2 regions of the Serratia proteamaculans genome follow, and region 1 is predicted to be linked to the other one. Evidence: predicted binding sites of a transcription regulator. Region 1 holds the regulator's gene; the other holds the start of a gene.

Region 1 (10,355 bases):
CGATGAACTTTGACGGTATGACCTCGACGCTGGAAGGTCTGGTCAGCACCACCCACGGTCAGCTTAATCTGTCCGGCGATGCGGACTGGCGCGACATCAACGCCTGGCGTGCGCGTATCGCTGCCAAGGGCGATAAATTGCGGGTGACGGTGCCGCCGATGATCCGTATCGATGTTTCACCGGATCTGATATTCGAAGCGACGCCGCAGTTGTTCTCACTCAATGGCTCTGTCGATATTCCGTGGGCACGTATTACAGTACAAGAGCTGCCGGAAAGTGCGGTGGGCGTCTCTTCCGATGAAGTGATGCTGGATGACCAACTTAAACCGATACAGCCAAAAACGGCGGGGATCCCGATCAACAGCAACCTGATGATCCACGTTGGCAACGATGTGCGATTGGATGCCTTTGGTCTGAAGGCCCGGTTGAAGGGCGATCTGAAAGTGGTGCAGGATAAGAATGGCCTGGGCTTGAACGGCCAGATTGACATCCCTTCCGGTCGCTTCCATGCTTATGGTCAGGATTTGATCGTTCGCAAGGGCCAGTTGATGTTCTCTGGGCCGCCGGATCAGCCGTTGCTGAATCTTGAGGCGATCCGTAATCCGGATTCTACCGAAGACGACGTCACCGCAGGGGTGCGGGTCACCGGGTTGGCGGATGCACCGAAGCTGGAAGTGTTCTCGGATCCGGCCAAATCCCAGCAGGAAGCGCTGTCTTATCTGCTGCGTGGGCAGGGATTGGGCAGTTCCGGCGCAGATGGCAACGCAATGACCTCAATGTTAATTGGGATGGGGGTTGCACAAAGTGGTCAACTTGTGGGTAAAATCGGCGAGGCGTTTGGCGTAAGTAATTTGGCCCTGGATACTCAGGGGGTTGGCGACAGTTCCCAGGTTGTCGTGAGTGGTTATGTTCTCCCAGGCTTACAAGTAAAATATGGGGTGGGCATTTTCGACTCGCTGGCCACGCTGACGTTGCGTTACCGCCTGATGCCTAAATTGTATCTTGAAGCGGTGTCTGGTCTCGACCAGGCATTAGATTTGCTCTATCAGTTTGAGTTTTAGCGATGCGAATAATTGTCTACGGCAGTTTACGACGCAAACAGGGAAACAGCCATTGGATGACCAACGCCCAATGGCTCGGCGAGCATGAGCTCGAAGGCTATCAGATTTATAATCTGGGCCATTACCCGGCGGCGATCCCTGGAGAGGGCACGGTACATTGTGAGGTGTACCGCATCAACTCATCGATTTTGGCTGAGCTGGACGAACTGAAAAGCAACACCAAGGACTATAAGCGCGAGCTGATTCAGACGCCTTATGGGAGTGCGTGGATCTACCTGTATAAACACAGCGTGGACGGTTACCCGCGGATTAATAGCGGTGACTGGCTGAAGCGTCTCGACGAAAAGTAAAAAAAAACACCGCTCACTGAGCGGTGTTTTTTTATCGGACGGCGGCTAAGAATTACTTCTTGGCAGCACGTTCGAAAGAAGCAATGATTTCAGCTTTAGCCGCGGCAGCGTCTGCCCAGCCTTCCACTTTCACCCATTTGCCTTTCTCCAGATCTTTGTAGTGCTCGAAGAAATGAGAGATCTGTGCTTTCAGCAGTTCCGGCAGGTCGTTCACATCTTTGATGTGATCGTACTCTTTGCTCAGTTTGCTGTGCGGAACGGCAACCAGTTTCGCATCTTCACCGGCTTCGTCGGACATCTTCAAAACGCCAACCGGACGGCAGCGGATCACTGAGCCAGGCTGCAACGGGTATGGCGTTGGTACCAATACGTCAACCGGATCACCGTCCAGAGACAGGGTGTGGTTGATGTAACCGTAGTTGCACGGATAGAACATCGCGGTGGACATGAAACGGTCAACGAACAGCGCGCCGGTGTCCTTGTCGATTTCATATTTGATCGGATCGGCATTGGCCGGGATTTCGATAACTACGTAGATGTCTTCTGGCAGGTCTTTGCCAGCAGGGACGTTAAGCAAGCTCATGTCGGTTTCCTTTAATCAAACCAGAAATGGAGTGGCGGCTATTATAGCGGACTCTTTTGCGATTTCCTGCCCTTTTCATCACCCTCGCCCCGGCAGACGGCCATCCACTGAATTTCCAGATTAATCCTCCAACGGCGTTAAGTTTTTCCCGCGGTTGCCGATAACTTCATCAAATAATAATGAGTCGGCGAAGTCTGGCTCTGCGTTTTACCTCCTCTACGTTAGAACTCACTATTTCTGAAGCCGGGAACAACTCATGTTAAAAAAGATTACGGTCAAGGCCGGGCTGATTGCCCTGCTGAGCCTGATGACGCTGCTGTTGATTATGGTCAGCACGATCGGCGTCAACGCCATTAACGAAGGCTCGCGTTCGTTAAATACCCTGAACCAGATCCTGGGGGAAGAACTGGGATCGCTGGCCAGCAGTTCCAACCTGACGCTGCGGGCCAGAACGGCCGCCTCACTGGCGGTGCGCCAGCGCGAAATTGGCCAGATCGAAGTGTCTGATGCCACGGTGGGCCGTATTTATGATTACCTTGCGCAGTCAAAGCAGGAAATGGCGCGCTTTGTCAGCGTCGGCACCGTTACCGAACGTGGGCGCGAATTGTCCACTCGTTTGCAAAACAGCTATCGCGCTTATCTGGAGCAGGGCGTCAGGCCAATGGCCGATGCCATCAAGGCTGGCAAAGTTGATGATTATTACGACATCCAGGAAACCAAAATCTCCGCCCTGAGCATCGCTTTCGAAAAAGACCTCAGCGATTTCCGTAGCTTTGCCATGAAGATTGGCCAGCAACGGGTACATGAGGCGGAAGGCAATGCCAGCACCAAGATTACCCTGATCCTGATCGCCGGCCTGCTCAGTGTATTGCTGGCGGTACTGGCCTGGTTTGCGTTGCGAGTGATTATCCTGCGGCCACTGGATGAATCTATCGCTCAGCTGGAACATATCGCCGGCGGCGACCTGACGCACCACATCACCGGCGAAGGGGAAACCGAAATGGGCCGTCTGGTGTGTGCGATGCAGCGGATGCAACAGGCATTGGTCAGTTCAGTCAGTAAGGTGCGTGATGCCAGTAGCCAAATTGACACCGGTTCACGCGAACTGGCTGCCGGTAACCAGCACCTGGCGCAGCGTACCGAAGAGTCGGCTGCTTCGCTGGAGGAAACCGCCGCCAGCATGGAGCAACTGACCTCAACGGTGAAAATGAATGCCGAGAACTGCGAACAGGCCAATCAACTGGCGCTGAGCGTCTCTGATATCGCCAATCAGGGCAGTGAGGTGGTCAGCCAGGTAATGGACAAGATGCAGGCGATAACCGACAGTTCACGGCGCATCGCCGATATCATCAGCGTGATGGACGGCATCTCTTTCCAGACCAATATTTTGGCACTGAATGCGGCGGTAGAGGCGGCACGTGCGGGTGAACAAGGGCGCGGTTTCGCCGTGGTAGCCGGTGAGGTTCGCAACCTGGCCCAACGTAGTGCGCAGTCGGCGAAAGAGATTAAAGGGTTGATCGAAGCATCGCAAAACCGGGTGCAGGAAGGCGAACAGATGGCCGAGTCAGCGGCGAAAACCATGAATGGGATCACCGGTGAAGTGGGGCGTGTAACGGCGTTGATGCGGGAGATTTCTGCGGCTACGCGTGAGCAAAGCAGCGGTATTGAGCAGGTCAACCTGGCGGTGGCACAGATGGATCAGGTGGCTCAGCAAAATGCGGCTTTGGTCGAAGAGTCGGCGGCAGCGACACGCTCGCTGGAGGAGCAGGCTCAGTTGCTGGCGCAGAGTATGGCGGCGTTCAAACTATAATGCAGGGGGGCGAAATGCGCCCCCCGCATAGAACCGGTTATTCGTCCGGGTTCTCGGCGATAAAGCGCTCGGCGTCTTCCACCATGGATTTGGTGCCGACGAAGAACGGTGCTCGCTGGTGCAGTTTCACCGGGGTAATGTCCAGAATACGGTTTTTACCGTCACTGGCTTTACCGCCGGCCTGTTCCGCCAGGAACGCCATCGGGTTGCATTCATACAGCAGGCGCAGCTTGCCTTGCGGGTGGCTGGCGGTGCTTGGATAAATATAGATGCCGCCTTTCAGCAGGTTGCGGTGGAAGTCGGCAACCAGTGAACCGATGTAGCGGGAGGTGTAAGGGCGTTGCGTCGCTTCGTCCTGCTCCTGACAATATTTAATGTATTTCTTCACACCGCGCGGGAACTTGATGTAGTTACCTTCGTTGATGGAATACATATTGCCGCTGGCCGGGAAGCGGACTTTCTCATGGGAGAGGCAGAACACGCCCAGAGAAGGATCGTAAGTAAAGGCATGCACGCCATAACCGGTGGTGTACACCAGCATGGTGGATGAACCATAAACCACGTAGCCGGCGGCGACCTGAGCGCTACCTGGTTGCAGGAAGTCTTCTTCGGTCACTGGAATGCCGACCGGGGTAATGCGACGATAGATAGAGAAAATCGTACCGACCGAGACGTTGACATCGATGTTGGACGAGCCGTCCAACGGATCCATCAGCACCACGTACTTGGCATTTTCAGCCCGCTCGCCGTCGAATATCACGATTTCATCTTCTTCTTCAGAAGCGATACCCGCAACTTCACCGCGTGCTTTCAATGCTGCTTTCAGCTTTTCGTTGGCGTACAGGTCCAGTTTCATCTGAACTTCACCCTGTACGTTGGAAACGCCGCTGGTGCCGAGAATATCAACCAGGCCCGCTTTGTTGATATCGCGGTGGATGATTTTGGCGCCCAGTTTAATTGCAGAAAGTAATGCTGTCAGCTCGCCGGTGGCGTGAGAGAAGTCGTGCTGTTTCTCGACGATAAATTCGCCTAACGTTTTCATGACACAATCCCTGAATCTACGGATGGGTAGCGGTTTGTTAACAAACCGCCAACGTATTCGCGAGCAGTGTAGCCCAAAGATGAACGCTATTCATAGGCAAATCCATTTCTTCTGGACGATTCTGAGCGTTAGAATGGGGGCAACATTCGACGTACTCTATGAGAAAACTATGCGCATTCACATTCTTGGGATCTGTGGCACCTTTATGGGCGGGCTGGCGGTGCTGGCACGTTCGCTAGGGCATGAGGTGACCGGCTCTGACGCTAATGTCTATCCGCCGATGAGCACGCTGTTGGAGAGGGAAGGGATCGATCTGATCCAGGGTTACGATCCGGCTCAGTTGGATCCTGCACCAGATCTGGTGATCATCGGTAACGCCATGACACGCGGCAATCCGTGCGTTGAAGCGGTACTGGAGCAGGGTATCCCTTACGTTTCCGGCCCGCAGTGGCTGCACGATTATGTGCTGCGCGATCGTTGGGTGTTGGCCGTTGCCGGGACACACGGCAAAACCACCACCGCGGGCATGGCGACCTGGATCCTGGAAGCCTGCGGCTACCAGCCGGGCTTTGTTATTGGTGGGGTTCCGGGCAACTTTGACGTTTCTGCTCGCCTGGGCGACAGCCCGTTCTTTGTGATCGAAGCCGACGAGTATGATTGCGCGTTCTTCGACAAGCGTTCCAAGTTTGTGCATTACAGCCCGCGTACGCTGATCCTGAACAACCTTGAATTTGATCACGCCGATATCTTCGACGATCTGAAAGCGATCCAAAAACAATTCCACCATCTGGTGCGCTTGGTGCCGGGCAAGGGCAAGATCATTTTGCCTGATAATGACAGCCACCTGAAACAGGTGATGGCGATGGGCTGCTGGAGTGAGCAGGAACTGGTTGGCGAAGAGGGAGCATGGCGTGCGCAGAAACTGACGCCGGATGCCAGCCATTATGCGGTATTCCTCAATGGCGAACAGGTAGGTGAAGTGAAGTGGTCGCTGGTGGGTGAACACAACATGCATAACGGTTTGATGGCCATTGCCGCCACCCGTCATGTTGGCGTGCTGCCTGCCGATGCCTGCCGTGCACTCGACGACTTTATCAATGCTCGTCGTCGCCTGGAGTTACGTGGTGAAGCCAATGGCATCACGGTATATGACGATTTTGCCCATCACCCAACGGCGATCCTGGCGACCCTGGCCGCGTTGCGTGGCAAAGTCGGCGGCACCGCCCGCATTCTGGCTGTGCTCGAGCCGCGTTCCAACACCATGAAAATGGGGATTAGCAAGAACGATCTGGCGCCATCCCTTGGCCGCGCTGATGAAGTGTTCCTGTTCCAGCCGCACCATATCCCCTGGCAGGTTGCGGAAGTGGCGGAAGCCTGCGTTCAGCCGGCCCACTGGAGTGCCGACCTCGACACGCTGGTGGATATGATCGTGAAAACGGCCCAGCCGGGTGACCATATTTTGGTGATGAGTAACGGCGGCTTTGGTGGGATCCACGATCGGCTGTTGGAGGCTTTGGCCAACAAACCGGAACCGAAAGCAACCTATTGATTGCTTGGGAATTTGAAGTGTTTTGTGCAGAGGGCCGGTAACGGCCCTTTTTTACGCCCATAAAAAAGCCCTCGCGAGCGAGGGCAACGGGGTCCGTCGGATAGGACGACGAAGTTTCTTCAGAGAATCAGTGCTTACGACAGAACTCGGCAGTGGCAGTGACGAGGGTAATCAGTTCGGTAAGCATGTCCCCTGAATTGTTATTTGTAGATTTCTGCTGTCGCGTGCCAGTTGCCGTTTTCGTAGGCTTCGATCACGCGGTAGGCTTTAGCGCCTTGCTTGTCGGCCTTGTCGGACAGGGCCTGGCGAATATCGGAAGGCGCGCCGGTAATGCCGCTGGCGGTAATGGTACCGACAGACTGAAGATTGTTGGCCTGGTCATTAGTGATTAACGTAGCGGCAGAAGCACCGAACGAAACGACTGACAGCAGGCTGAGTGCGGCGAGGGTAGTTTTCATGTTCATGATATTGGGTCCTGTTGCGATAACCGCCTGGAAGGGCTTTTGCAGCGTTTTTATTCTTGAAGGCTGTTATCGGTAATGCTGGGTTCCAGAGTTTTATTGCCCGTTTCCGGGTAACACCTTGTACTTATTTGTAAATTTCTGCGGTGGCGTGGAAGTTGCCTTCGTTGCGCGCTTCGATTACACGGTAAGCGGTTGCCCCTTTGGCATCGGCTTTTTCAGACAGTGCCTGGCGGATGTCTGAAGGTGCACCGGCAACGCCGCTGACGGTAATAGTCCCTGCGGCCTGCATTTTTGCGGCCTGATTTGCATCAACAGATTGTGCTGCAAATGCGCCGAAAGAAAGCATGGATAGAACGCTCATGGTTGCGATGGTAGCTTTAATTTTCATGATTTAGCCTTTTCGTATTCTTTTATCAGTTCCAATGAACTGTGATTTACGTCACGGAAATGAGTATACATCTAGTAACCCTAAAAATTAATAGTTAGCTAACAGTTTCTTGTGAAACTTTATTATGGTGTTGCTTATTTTTAATAACCAGATGGAATAAAAACCGCTCATAAAACGATCTTTCAATGTTAAAATTATGTAATTTCAATGAGGTAAGTGCTTTTGACCAAAAGTGCGGAAGATAGCAGTAGCTATCACTGGTTACGGTGAAATGTCATTGAAATGTGTTGTGGTGTGGAGGAAACTTGGTTTTAAACGTGGTAGATGATGGGGGAAAGGTAAGGGTAGGGTTAAAGAAGTGCTAACAAAACGCGACCGTTGGCCGCATTTTGTTAGCGCTATGCATCATAACTCTTGTTCGAACAGCGTCAGGATGGCTTCGTACAGCTGACGAGCGGTAAAGCTGCTGGCCGGGGTAACGAAAATAGTGTCGTCACCGGCGATAGTGCCGAGGATGCCTTCAGATTTACCCAGCGAGTCCAGCAGGCGGGCTATTAACTGTGCGGCGCCGGGACTGGTGTGGATCACTACCACAGCATCGTTATGATCGACGTCCAACACCAGGTTTTTCAGCGGGCTGGTGGTGGTGGGTACGCCGAGTTCGGCCGGAAGGCAATACACCATTTCCATTTTGGCATTGCGCGTACGCACCGCACCGAACTTGGTCAGCATGCGCGATACTTTGGATTGGTTGATGTTTTCGAAGCCTTCTTCTTGCAGCGCCAAAACAATCTCGCCTTGAGAACTGAATTTTTCTTCTTTCAATAACGCTTTAAACGCCTTGATCAGATCTTCCTGCTTTGCGGGATTACGCATTTTGCACCGTGGAATGTTGACAATTGAAGTGATTATTATGCATATAAATGAATTTTTATGCAATAAAAGGACGCCCGGAAAAAACAAAAAGGCCCGGACAATGAGGAAAGGGCAGCATTTTAACAAAATCCGTATCCCATGAATATGCCCTTTCCGTGACCGAAAAAGCCGTCTGCGGTAGTAAAGAAAATGTTATTAAAATGATGTTGTTCTGATGTTGTGTAAGGGTGTAATGTAACCGCCGGTTAACTTGCTCGTGAATAACCTCGCAGTATTTTTGATTAGTGTGCGCTATGCCCTTAATGCGTAAGCGATTTAATCTAAGATGAGCGCGACATCGGCCGTTTTATTGCGCCAGTTCTCAAACAGACTGTTAAGAGATTGTTTTTAAAGGTGTAATAATTTAAGGTCCGTACCCAACATATTCACGGCGCTTTATATATTTAAGATAATAAAGGAGTATAGGATGAAAGTTGCAGTTCTCGGTGCTGCTGGCGGTATCGGCCAGGCCCTCGCCCTTCTACTCAAAACCCAGCTTCCTTCAGGTTCTGAACTCTCTCTCTACGACATTGCCCCCGTTACCCCAGGCGTTGCCGTCGATTTAAGCCACATCCCAACCGCAGTTAAAATCAAAGGCTTCAGTGGCGAAGACGCGACTCCAGCCCTGCACGGCGCGGACGTGGTACTGATTTCTGCCGGCGTTGCACGCAAACCAGGCATGGATCGTTCAGATCTGTTCAACGTGAACGCGGGCATCGTGCGTAATCTGATCCAGCAAGTGGCAACAACCTGCCCGCAAGCCTGCATCGGTATTATCACCAACCCGGTTAACACCACCGTGGCTATCGCAGCAGAAGTGCTGAAGAAAGCCGGTGTTTATGACAAAAATAAACTGTTCGGCGTGACTTCGCTGGATATCATCCGTTCCAACACCTTCGTGGCTGAGCTGAAAGGCAAACAGCCGGAAGAGCTGAACGTACCGGTAATCGGCGGACACTCTGGCGTGACCATCCTGCCATTGTTGTCACAGATCCCTGGCGTGAGCTTTACCGAGCAGGAAGTGGCTGATCTGACCAAGCGTATCCAGAATGCGGGTACTGAAGTGGTTGAAGCTAAAGCCGGTGGCGGGTCTGCAACCCTGTCAATGGGTCAGGCGGCGGCGCGTTTCGGCCTGTCTCTGGTTCGTGCGCTGCAAGGCGAAAAAGGCGTGGTGGAATGTGCTTACGTGGAAGGGGATGGCAAATATGCTCGCTTCTTCGCACAACCGCTGGTGCTGGGTAAGAATGGCGTTGAAGAACGCAAAGACATCGGGACTCTGAGCGCGTTCGAACAGAAAGCGCTGGAAGACATGCTGGATGTTCTGCACAAAGATATCGAACTGGGCGAAAAGTTTATCAATAACTGATCATTCAGTGGTGCATGAGTATACATAGGCCGCCGGACAGCGTACCGGCGGTTTTTTTATGCCCGAAGCTATGACCGGATGCGGGCTTTTCGATCCAGCAGGTTATGGGTGTGTGGATCGAAATAACGGCTTGGCCAAATCTCTGCAGGATGGATGTTAAGTGATTCGGCAATTAACCATTCCCCTTTTGGCCAGGGGCGCGATAGCGCATTCGCCAGCGTTGATGAGCTTAGCCCTGCCTTGCGCGATACCGCCGCCAGTGTGGTTCCCTTCTTACGTAAAGCCGCAATGATATCCGCCGGATGCCAGTCCTTGTTCCTTGAGTTCATGTTTGCATTCCTTTTTTGATTAGCGAAAGTTCTGTTAGTGGTATAACTAACAGGTCAAAATTAATCGTTTGAACAACATGAAACGCTTATACGGAAACTAGGATACCACTAAATTTCTTAAAAAATATCCCATAAATTTCCCAAAAAAAGATATTTGCCGACTTTTGCCCAGAGAACATGGCTATGAAAAAAGAGTGGTTTGCCGCCAAGGAGCTGACAGGCGTAGCAGGATTACCCTCCTCACCACAGGGAATAAATTTGATGGCGCGTCGTGAAGGCTGGATCAGCCGCCGGCGTAAAGGCGTGCAGGGGAAAGCGCTGGAATACCATATTGACAGCTTGCCTGCCGGGATACGTAATTTATTGGTATTAAAAGAAGAACCTGCGAGCTATGAGATTGACCGCAAGGATCCGCTGGCCGTGTGGATTGAATATTTCTATCACCTGACGGAGAGCGAACGTGAGAAAGTTTTGGCGTTCCTGATGCGAGAAGGGATC
Region 2 (10,355 bases), 4.8 Mb from region 1:
TTCCACATAGGCCAAACACCAGTGGGCAAAGGTTACCGGCTGCGCGCGCTGCAGGTGAGTATAGCCCGGCATCACCGCGTCCTGGTTGGCTTCGGCGGTTTCCACCAGCGCCAGTTGCAGTTGCACAATCGCCTGATGCAGCTCGCCGATCTGCTGTTTGCACCACAATTTCAGATCGGTCGCGACCTGATCGTTACGGCTGCGGCCGGTGTGCAGCTTTTTGCCCAGATCGCCGACTTTGTCGATCAGCTTCTGCTCCACCCAGCTGTGAATATCTTCTGCATCGCTGCTGACAATCGCCTGCGGATCGGCCTGCACTTCCGCCAACAGCCCGTTCAACGCCTGTTCAAGCTGCTGCTGCTCGGTTGCCGTCAATACGTTGACGGTGACCAGCGCTTTCGACCAGGCCACGGAACCCACGATGTCCTGTTCCGCCAGGCGATAATCAAAGCGCAGAGAATCGTTTAATTGTTTGAACCGCTGATCTGCCGCCTGACTGAACCGTCCGCCCCAAAGTGCCATACCTTTACTCCTGTACCCGTCATACTTCAAGCAGCAGGTGTGTTGGCTACGAACGCTCACCCAAATCACTTACCAGCGTAAGCTCATCGGGACTCTCGCTCTTGCCGCCTTCCTACAACTCGAATTATTTAGGGTATAAATTTTATACGAAAAGGGCGCTGTACGCTGCGCCCCTATCAAGTCACGCCGAATGGTTAATAAGTTACTTGTTCTTTATCTCGTTCAGCGCGCGAATGCGTGAAGAGAGTGAGAACAGACGGATAAAACCGCCCGCGTGGCTGTGATCGTAAACTTCGTCTTCGCCGAAGGTCGCGAACTCTTCGGAATACAGGCTGTTGGCGGATTTTTTCTGAATCGCCGTCACCTGGCCTTTGTACAGCTGCAGTACCACTTCACCGTTAACTTCTTCGGCCAGCGCTTCGGCAGAGGCCTGCAGTGAACGACGCAGTGGAGCAAACCAGCGGCCATCGTACACCACGTAAGACATTTCCAGGCCCAACTGCTCACGCCATTTGAAGCTGTCGCGATCCAGTACCAGTTGTTCAACGCCACGCAGTGCCGCCACCATGATGGTCCCGCCCGGGGTTTCGTAGCAGCCACGGGATTTGATGCCCACCAGACGGTTTTCTACGATGTCGATACGGCCCACGCCATGCTTGGCACCCAGCACGTTCAGGGTTTCCAGACATTTGTACGGGCTCAGTGCTTCACCGTTAACCGCCACTACGCAGCCTTTTGCTACGGTGATGGTTACTTGCTCAGGCTGATCCGGCGCTTCCTGTGGGTCAACAGTCCAAACCCAACAGTCTTTGTTCGGTGCATTCCACGGGCTTTCCAGCACGCCGCCTTCGGTAGAGATATGCCAGGCATTCTCGTCACGGCTGTAGATTTTTTCCAGTGATGCGGTGGTCGGGATGTTGCGCTCTTTCAGGTAGTCCAGCAGCGCTTCACGGGAACGCAGGTCCCACTCACGCCAAGGGGCAACCACTTTCAGGTGTGGGGCCAGCGCGGTATAGGTGGTTTCGAAACGCACCTGGTCGTTACCTTTACCGGTTGCGCCGTGGCACACCGCATCAGCACCGACTTTCAGCGCCAGTTCAACCTGCGCTTTAGCGATAATCGGGCGCGCCATTGAGGTGCCCAGCAGGTAGCTGCCTTCATACAAGGCGCCGGTCTGCAGCACTGGGTAAACATAGTCACGGATGAATTCTTCACGCAGATCAACCACGTGACACTCAGAGGCACCGGATTGCAGGGCTTTTTGCTCCACACCTTCCAGATCGCTGCGCTCCTGGCCGATATCCGCGACGAACGCCACCACTTCGCAGCCGCCGTAGTTTTCTTTCAGCCAGGGAATGATGGCCGAAGTATCCAGACCGCCAGAGTACGCCAGAACGATTTTTTTGATGCCTTGGTTTTGCATGGTCTTTTCCTTTTTAATTCTAAATTTAAGCGAGGATCCGGGTGCCAATTGACACGCCGTTAAACAGAGCAGGAAGCTGATCGGCATGGCGCCAACTGGCGATATCTACCGGGCGACCGAGGGTACGGGCTGCATCGAGCGCCGCATTCACCTTCACCACCATACCATCAGTGATGATGCCCTGAGCAATCAGTTGTTCTGCTTTTTGCGCCGTCATTTCTGCGATGCGTTGTCCTTTCCCGTCGAGGATGCCACTGACATCCGACAGCAGGATCAAATCCGCACCCAGCGTGGCGGCCAGGGCCGTCGCCGCCTGATCGGCGTTCACATTCATTAACTGCCCATCGGCGGTAATGCCGATAGAGCTGATCACCGGCAGGTAACCGGCAGCCAGCAGGGTATTAAGCAGCAGCGGGGAGCCCGGTTGCGCATTGCCCACGTGGCCCAGCGCCGGATCCAGCGGGGTGACGGTGACGCTGCCACCGTCTGCCAGGCTCAGGCCGACCGCATTAATCTGATGCTTGATGGCCCACGCCAACAAGGTTTTGTTGGCAGTGCCGGCCAGTGCGCCGGTGATAATGTCGATCTGATCGGCCGGCGTCACACGCAGGCCATTCTTCTTCACCACTGGCAGGGAAAGCTTTTTCATCAGCTCATCCACCACGCAACCGCCGCCGTGAACGATCACCAACGGGCGCTGATGCTGCTGACGGTAGCTGTCCAGTGCGGTAAACAGACGCTCCAGCGCCTCTTCACTGTCTAATAACACGCCACCTAATTTGATAATTAACGGGTTCATCGCTGTTTACATCCCACGCTGGTGATTTATTAAAGTAATGACTGGGTTTCCGGGAACCCAAAACGGATATTCAGGCATTGCACCGCCTGAGCGGCTGCGCCTTTCAACAGGTTGTCTTCCGCCGCCACCGCGATCAGGTGTTCGCCCTGTACGGCAAAGCCGATATCACAGAACGGCAGCCCGACGACTGACTTCAATGCCGGTACGCCCTGGTCATACAGCCGTACCAGCGGTTTGTCGTCATAGGCGGCGTGGTAAACGGCGGCCACATCCTGTGCGGTCACACCGGCTTTCAGGCGACAGGTAATGGTTTCGAGAATACCACGCGGGAAGTTACCCAAATGTGGCGTAAAGATGACCGGCACGCCCAGATGCGCGACGATTTCCGGATGGTGACGGTGGTTGAAAATACCGTACGGCTGCAGGCTCACCTCGCAAAAACTGGTGTTCACGCTGGCCTTACGGCCCGCACCGCTCACGCCGCTGGTCGCGTTGATCACCGGCCACTGATCCAGGTTCAGCAAGTCTTGATCGATCAGCGGTTTTAGCGCCAACTGCGCCGCCGTCGGATAACAACCCGGTACGGCGATCAATTGTGCCTGTTTGATTTTGTCGCTCTGCCACTCCGCCAGGCCATACACCGCCTGCTCCAGCAGGTCAGCATGCTGATGTTCAAAACCGTAGTATTGGCTATAGAAGGCGGTATCTTTTACGCGGAACGCGCCAGAGAGATCGAACACCACGCAACCTGCAGCCAGAAACGCCGGCGCGATGTCGTGGCTGACCTCATGCGCCGTGGCCAGAAACACCACGTCGATGCCCACCGCGGCTTTGGCAACGTCAACCAGCGGTTGTAACGGCAGATCGACGATACCTTTTAACTGGGGGTGCAAATCGGAAAGCAATTTTCCTGCATCTGCACTTTGCGCTGAAACCGCTAAAGCGGTTATGTTCATGTGTGGGTGACGATTAAGGTACGCCGTGAGCTCTGCTCCGGCATAACCGCTGGCACCGACAATCAGCGTATTCAACATGGGGCCTTTCACCTTCTTGACTTGCGTTGGGTCGTATTCGACTCAGGTTTCCAGGCTCACCAGCGTTGTTTTGCCGTTCACCCACGAGGTCGAGCGTTGATGTTTTTATAATCATCCGGGAATCGGGTTCCCTTACGCTCCAGCTTACTGTATTTTTATTCACAATAACTGCATGAATATTGATACCAACCTAACCAAAGGCTGTCAACAGTGAAGATGAAATTACCTCCATTTATTGAGCTGTACCGGGCGTTGATCGCCACTCCGTCGATCAGCGCCACCGATGGCGCCCTCGATCAGAGTAATGAAGCGTTAATCAACTTGCTGGCCGGCTGGTTTGCCGATTTGGGCTTTAGTGTCGACGTACAACCGGTGCCGGACAGCCGCAATAAATTTAACCTGCTGGCCAGTATTGGCGAAGGCAGCGGTGGCCTGCTGTTGGCAGGGCATACCGATACCGTACCTTATGATGAAGGGCGCTGGACACGCGACCCCTTCACCCTGACCGAACACGACAATAAGCTGTACGGTCTGGGCACTGCCGACATGAAAGGCTTCTTTGCCTTTATTCTGGATGCCGTGCGCGACATCGACGCCAGCAAGCTGACCAAGCCGTTGTACATTCTGGCAACCGCAGATGAAGAAACGACGATGGCCGGCGCACGTTATTTCGCCGCCTCGACCAGTATCCGTCCGGACTTTGCCATTATCGGTGAACCAACCTCGCTGCAGCCGGTACGCGCACACAAGGGTCACATGGCCAACGCCATCCGCATCGTCGGCCAATCCGGTCACTCGAGCGACCCGGCGCGCGGCGTGAACGCTATCGACTTGATGCATGAAACCATCGGCCGCCTGATGGAGCTGCGCAAAACGCTGCAAGAGCGCTTTAACAACCCGGCCTTTGCCGTGCCCTACCCGACTATGAACTTCGGTCATATCAGTGGTGGCGACGCAGCCAACCGCATTTGCGCCTGCTGCGAGTTGCATCTGGATATCCGTCCGTTGCCGGGCATGACGCTCGACAACATCAATGAACTGATGCACCAAACGCTGGAGCCAGTCAGCCAGCGCTGGCCGGGCCGCTTGAGCATTGAGGAACTGCATGCTTCGGTGCCGGGTTACGAGTGCCCGACCGATCACCAGATGGTGGCCGTGATTGAGAAACTGTTGGGCACCCGCACGCAGGTGGTCAATTACTGCACCGAAGCCCCGTTCGTCCAGCAGGTCTGTCCAACGCTGGTGTTGGGCCCCGGCTCTATCGACCAGGCACATCAGCCGGATGAATACATCGATACCGGCTTTATCGAACCGACACGCAAGCTGCTGAGTCAATTGGTCAGCCACTTCTGTCGCCAATAAACCGGATACAAGGTAGGGTTAATGATTTATCATCCTCCTACCTCTTAAGGCGTAGAAAACCAATGAAATAAGCCAGACTGATAACCGGCGTGCCGTAATTAAATTTCAGAAAATGCGCCGATTTTGATGTTTTTTTGCTAAAAATAGTGTCAATTGACCATTGGACAGGAACGTGGCGAGATGAAACAGGCGCTGTTGGCCTGACACGTGAAATTTACTTACAAGATAAAAATCATACAGAATTGGGTCAGGGGTTATATGAACGAACAATATTCGGCAATGCGAAGTAATGTCAGTATGCTCGGCAAATTGCTCGGCGATACCATCAAAGAAGCGCTGGGCGAGCATATTCTCGATCGCGTTGAAACTATCCGTAAGCTTTCCAAATCTTCACGTGCAGGTAACGAAGCGCATCGTCAGGAGCTGCTTTCCACCTTGCAAAACCTGTCCAACGACGAGTTGTTGCCGGTCGCACGCGCCTTCAGCCAGTTTCTCAATCTGACCAATACCGCTGAGCAGTACCACAGCATTTCACCTAATGGTGAAGCCGCCAGCAACCCGGAAGCGCTGGCGCAGTTGTTCACCCGGCTAAAAGACAAAAAGCTCAGCACCAAAGAACTGCAAAATGCCGTGTCGCAGCTTTCCATCGAGCTGGTGCTGACCGCGCACCCGACGGAAATCACCCGCCGCACCCTGATCCACAAGCTGGTTGAGGTCAACACCTGCCTCAGCCAACTCGACCATAACGATCTGGCCGACTACGAGCGCAACAAGATCATGCGCCGCCTGCGTCAATTAGTGGCGCAGTCGTGGCACACCGACGAGATCCGTAAAAACCGTCCGTCACCGATCGACGAAGCCAAGTGGGGCTTTGCGGTGGTGGAAAACAGCCTGTGGGAAGGGGTCCCGGCCTTCCTGCGCGAATTCAACGAACAACTGGAAAACTCCATCGATTACAGCCTGCCCGCAGAAGCGGTGCCGGTACGTTTCACCTCCTGGATGGGCGGTGACCGTGACGGCAACCCAAACGTGACGGCTGAAATTACCCGCCACGTGCTGCTGCTGAGCCGCTGGAAGGCCTGCGATCTGTTCACCCGCGATATTCAGGTGCTGGTGTCCGAGCTGTCGATGACCGAATGTACCCCGGAACTGCGCGCACGGGCCGGTGGCGACGAGGTGCAAGAACCGTACCGCGAGATCATGAAGCAACTGCGCAGCCAGTTGATGAGCTCTCAGGCTTATCTGGAAGGCCGCCTGAAAGGCGAGCGTGTCCTGAAGCCACACGACCTGCTGGTGAAAAACGATCAGCTGTGGGAACCGCTGTTCGCCTGTTATCAGTCGCTGCAGGCCTGTGGCATGAGCATCATCGCCAATGGTCAGCTGTTGGATACGCTGCGTCGCGTGCGCTGCTTTGGCGTGCCGCTGGTACGTATCGACGTGCGTCAGGAAAGCACCCGTCACACCGAAGCCATCGCCGAGCTGACCCGTTATCTGGGCCTGGATGACTACGAAAGCTGGTCGGAAGCCGACAAACAGGCATTCCTGATCCGCGAACTGAATTCCAAACGCCCGCTGGTGCCACTGAAATGGGAACCGAGCGCCGATACTCAGGAAGTGCTGGAAACCTGCCGGGTGATCGCCGAAGCGCCGGAAGGCTCAATTGCCGCCTATGTGATATCCATGGCGCGCACACCTTCTGACGTCCTGGCGGTCCATCTGCTGCTGAAAGAAGCCGGTTGCCCGTTCGCGCTGCCGGTGGCCCCGCTGTTCGAAACCCTCGACGACCTGAATAACGCCGATGACGTGATGACCCAGTTGCTGAATATTGACTGGTATCGCGGCTTTATCCAGGGCAAACAGATGGTGATGATTGGCTATTCTGACTCGGCAAAAGACGCCGGGGTGATGGCGGCCTCCTGGGCGCAGTACCGCGCGCAAGACGCACTGATCAAAACCTGTGAAAAAGCCGGAGTAGCGCTGACCCTGTTCCATGGCCGCGGCGGCTCGATTGGCCGTGGCGGTGCTCCGGCACATGCGGCACTGCTGTCGCAACCGCCGGGCAGCCTGAAAGGGGGCCTGCGTGTCACCGAACAGGGCGAGATGATCCGCTTCAAATTTGGCCTGCCGGAAGTCACCATCAGCAGCCTGGCGCTGTACACCGGTGCGATCCTGGAAGCCAACCTGTTGCCGCCGCCAGAACCGAAAAAAGAGTGGCGCGCGCTGATGGATGACCTGTCAGACACCTCATGCAAAATGTACCGTGGCTACGTGCGTGAAAATCCGGACTTCGTGCCGTATTTCCGCGCCGCAACGCCGGAACTGGAGCTGGGCAAGTTGCCGCTGGGTTCACGCCCCGCCAAACGTAAGCCAAACGGCGGTGTAGAAAGCCTGCGTGCCATTCCGTGGATCTTCGCCTGGACACAGAACCGCCTGATGTTGCCGGCCTGGCTGGGCGCCGGTGCCGGTTTGCAGGAAGCGGTGAAAGCAGGCAAACAGGATCAACTGGAAGCCATGTGCCGCGACTGGCCATTCTTCTCCACCCGTATTGCGATGCTGGAAATGGTGTTCGCCAAAGCCGACCTGTGGCTGGCGGAATACTACGATCAGCGCCTGGTCGACAAATCACTGTGGCCACTGGGCCAGCAGTTGCGCGACCAGTTGGCAAGCGACATTAAGGTGGTACTGACCATTGCCAATGACGCGCACCTGATGGAAGACCTGCCATGGATCGCCGAATCCATCGCGCTGCGTAACGTGTATACCGATCCGCTGAACGTGCTGCAGGCCGAACTGCTGCACCGTTCGCGTCAGCAGGAACACCCGGATGCCCGCGTTGAGCAGGCGCTGATGGTGACCATTGCCGGCGTTGCCGCCGGGATGCGTAACACCGGCTAGGTTGAGCGTTGTAAAAAACGGCTCCTGTTCACAGGGGCCGTTTTTTTATCCGTCGCTGATGGGTTATAAGGCACTCAGCCGTAGCCGCCGGTTGCCGTCAACTTCGGGGTAATTCTCGAACGTATGCGGGTAGGCGAACAGCTGACGGTGGGCGAACCACGTTCGCTGTTTCCTTTGATTCCCGACGCATCGCGCTACCGCTTTATTGCCTGCGGTATTGGCATCACGCCGATTCGCAGCATGATCCTGTGGTGCCGGCGGCACGGATATTTATGGCAACGGCCATGAGGGCCATTGCCATGGGGGAGCACATTTACTGTTGTGGGCCGGAGTCGTTAATGGAAGAAGTACAGCGTCTTGCCCTGGCACAGCAGATCCCTGCCGACAGGCTTAATTTCGAATGTCTTACCGCCGGTGAGGCTATCAGCGAGGAGGGGTTGTGCCGCAGTTATGAAGTCACCTTATTGGCGGGTGAAGCAGACCATCGGGATTATGTTTTAAGTGATGAAGAACGTGCCGCCAACCGCTCGATTCTGATCTGCGTTGCTCGCGCTCGTTCATCAACACTGGTGCCGGATGTGTAACCCGTCATCGGCAAATAACCCTGCCAGTCAGTTTGCACTGACCGACATTTTCTTCAGGCCACGGCCGCCGGACGCACACCCAGCGTGTGGCAAATCGCGTAACTCATTTCGGCGCGGTTCAGCGTATAGAAATGGAAATCCTTCACCCCTTCGCGGCTAAGGATTTTCACCATGTCCATCGCGATATTGGCGCCGACCATTTTGCGGGTTTCGGCATCGTCATCCAGCCCTTCAAACATGCTGGTCATCCAGCTCGGCACGCGCACGTTGGTCATGGTGGCGAAACGCTGCAACTGCTTGAAGTTGGACACCGGCAGAATGCCCGGTACGATCTCCACGTCGATACCCGTCGCCACGCAGCGGTCACGAAAACGCAGGTAACTTTCTACATCAAAGAAGAACTGGGTAATCGCGCGGTTGGCACCGGCATCGATTTTACGCTTCAGGTTGATCAGATCCGCCTGCGGGCTTTTGGCTTCCGGATGCACTTCGGGGTAGGCCGCCACCGAGATGTCGAAATCACCGACGTCTTTCAGCAGCGTCACCAGATCGGTGGCATACATCTCAGGCTTGCCACCGCCCGGCGGCAGGTCGCCACGCAGCGCCACGATATGGCGGATACCACTGTTCCAGTAATCGGTGGCAATCTCACGCAGCTGAGCCGGGCTGGCATCGATACAGGTCAAGTGCGGTGCCGCTTCCAGGCCGGTACGCTCCTTAATCCCTTTGATGATGCTGTGGGTGCGATCGCGCTCGCCAGAGTTGGCGCCATAGGTCACAGAGACAAATTTTGGTTTCAGGCTGCTCAAACGATCAATGGACTGCCACAGGGTGTCTTCCATCTCGCTGGTGCGCGGCGGGAAGAACTCGAATGATACGTTAATCTGGCCGTTTAACTCCGCCAGACTCTGATTCAGCGCTTCCCGCTGGTTTGCGTGAAAAAAACTCATACCCTGTCCGCCTCTTATCGATCACTGTTTTGCTTTGTTTTGATAAGCGTCTATACGTTTAGACGTCTAGATAGAAAATGCCGTATGTTGGCTAAAGAGTCAACAGGAAACTGAGGGTAATAGGATGATTAATCCTCACCCGTTAAGAGAAAGAATTTCATGTTCAGGATAAAGAGAATTATGGCAGGAAAAACGAGGGGCGCGGCAGATCCGCGCCCACAAGAAAATTAAAGCAGCTGCGCCAAACGGTTAAGGTCTGACTGGATAGCCCCCGCGGTGACGTCACGACCGGCACCCGGTCCGCGGATCACCAGTGGGTTATCGCGGTACCAGCGGCTTTCGATGGCAAACACGTTATCGCACGGCAACAAAGATGCCAGCGGATGTTCAGGCCGAACCGCTTCCACACCAACACGCGCCTTGCCATTGGCATCGAAGCGCGCCACGTGTCGCAGCACCAGACCCATTTCACTGGCGGCCTCGAAACGCTGCAGCATCTGCTGGTTCAGCGCATCGCCGTTTTCGAAGAACTGATCGACAGAACCCTGCTCGGCACCCGCAGGCACCAGCGATTCAACTCGCACCTGATTCGGTTCAATATCGTAGCCCGCCTCGCGCGCCAGGATCACCAGCTTGCGCATCACGTCCTGGCCGGAGAGATCGACCCGCGGATCGGGTTCGGTCAGCCCCTGCTGCCAGGCCTGATCCACCAGTTCGGTAAACGGCACCGTGCCGTCGAACTGCAGGAACAACCAGGAAAGCGTGCCGGAGAAGATGCCGCTGATC

Evidence for each region. Region 1 encodes ArgR, which controls arginine synthesis, uptake and breakdown. Its sites were predicted from a motif close to ANTGAATAAAAATACANT; they were not measured.
Region 2: the regulator ArgR is predicted to act here: its motif matches at 3,925-3,942, upstream of argC (N-acetyl-gamma-glutamyl-phosphate reductase).

The regions. Positions count from the first base shown of each region.
Region 1 covers NZ_OX461105.1:404,414-414,768, forward strand. The annotation lists gene tamB (autotransporter assembly complex protein TamB) at 1-1,061, shown strand, start outside; gene QOT07_RS01830 (gamma-glutamylcyclotransferase family protein) at 1,064-1,411, shown strand; gene ppa (inorganic diphosphatase) at 1,464-1,994, opposite strand; gene QOT07_RS01840 (methyl-accepting chemotaxis protein) at 2,251-3,804, shown strand; gene fbp (class 1 fructose-bisphosphatase) at 3,842-4,846, opposite strand; gene mpl (UDP-N-acetylmuramate:L-alanyl-gamma-D-glutamyl-meso-diaminopimelate ligase) at 5,016-6,395, shown strand; gene yhcN (peroxide/acid stress response protein YhcN) at 6,596-6,859, opposite strand; gene yhcN (peroxide/acid stress response protein YhcN) at 6,984-7,247, opposite strand; gene argR (transcriptional regulator ArgR) at 7,653-8,123, opposite strand; gene mdh (malate dehydrogenase) at 8,590-9,528, shown strand; gene QOT07_RS01875 (helix-turn-helix domain-containing protein) at 9,597-9,857, opposite strand; gene QOT07_RS01880 (DNA-binding protein) at 10,041-10,355, shown strand, end outside.
Region 2 covers NZ_OX461105.1:5,241,176-5,251,530, forward strand. The annotation lists gene argH (argininosuccinate lyase) at 1-522, opposite strand, end outside; gene QOT07_RS24380 (argininosuccinate synthase) at 725-1,945, opposite strand; gene argB (acetylglutamate kinase) at 1,971-2,744, opposite strand; gene argC (N-acetyl-gamma-glutamyl-phosphate reductase) at 2,774-3,778, opposite strand; gene argE (acetylornithine deacetylase) at 3,995-5,140, shown strand; gene ppc (phosphoenolpyruvate carboxylase) at 5,399-8,035, shown strand; gene QOT07_RS24405 (2Fe-2S iron-sulfur cluster-binding protein) at 8,374-8,619, shown strand; gene metF (methylenetetrahydrofolate reductase) at 8,673-9,569, opposite strand; gene QOT07_RS24415 (bifunctional aspartate kinase/homoserine dehydrogenase II) at 9,797-10,355, opposite strand, start outside.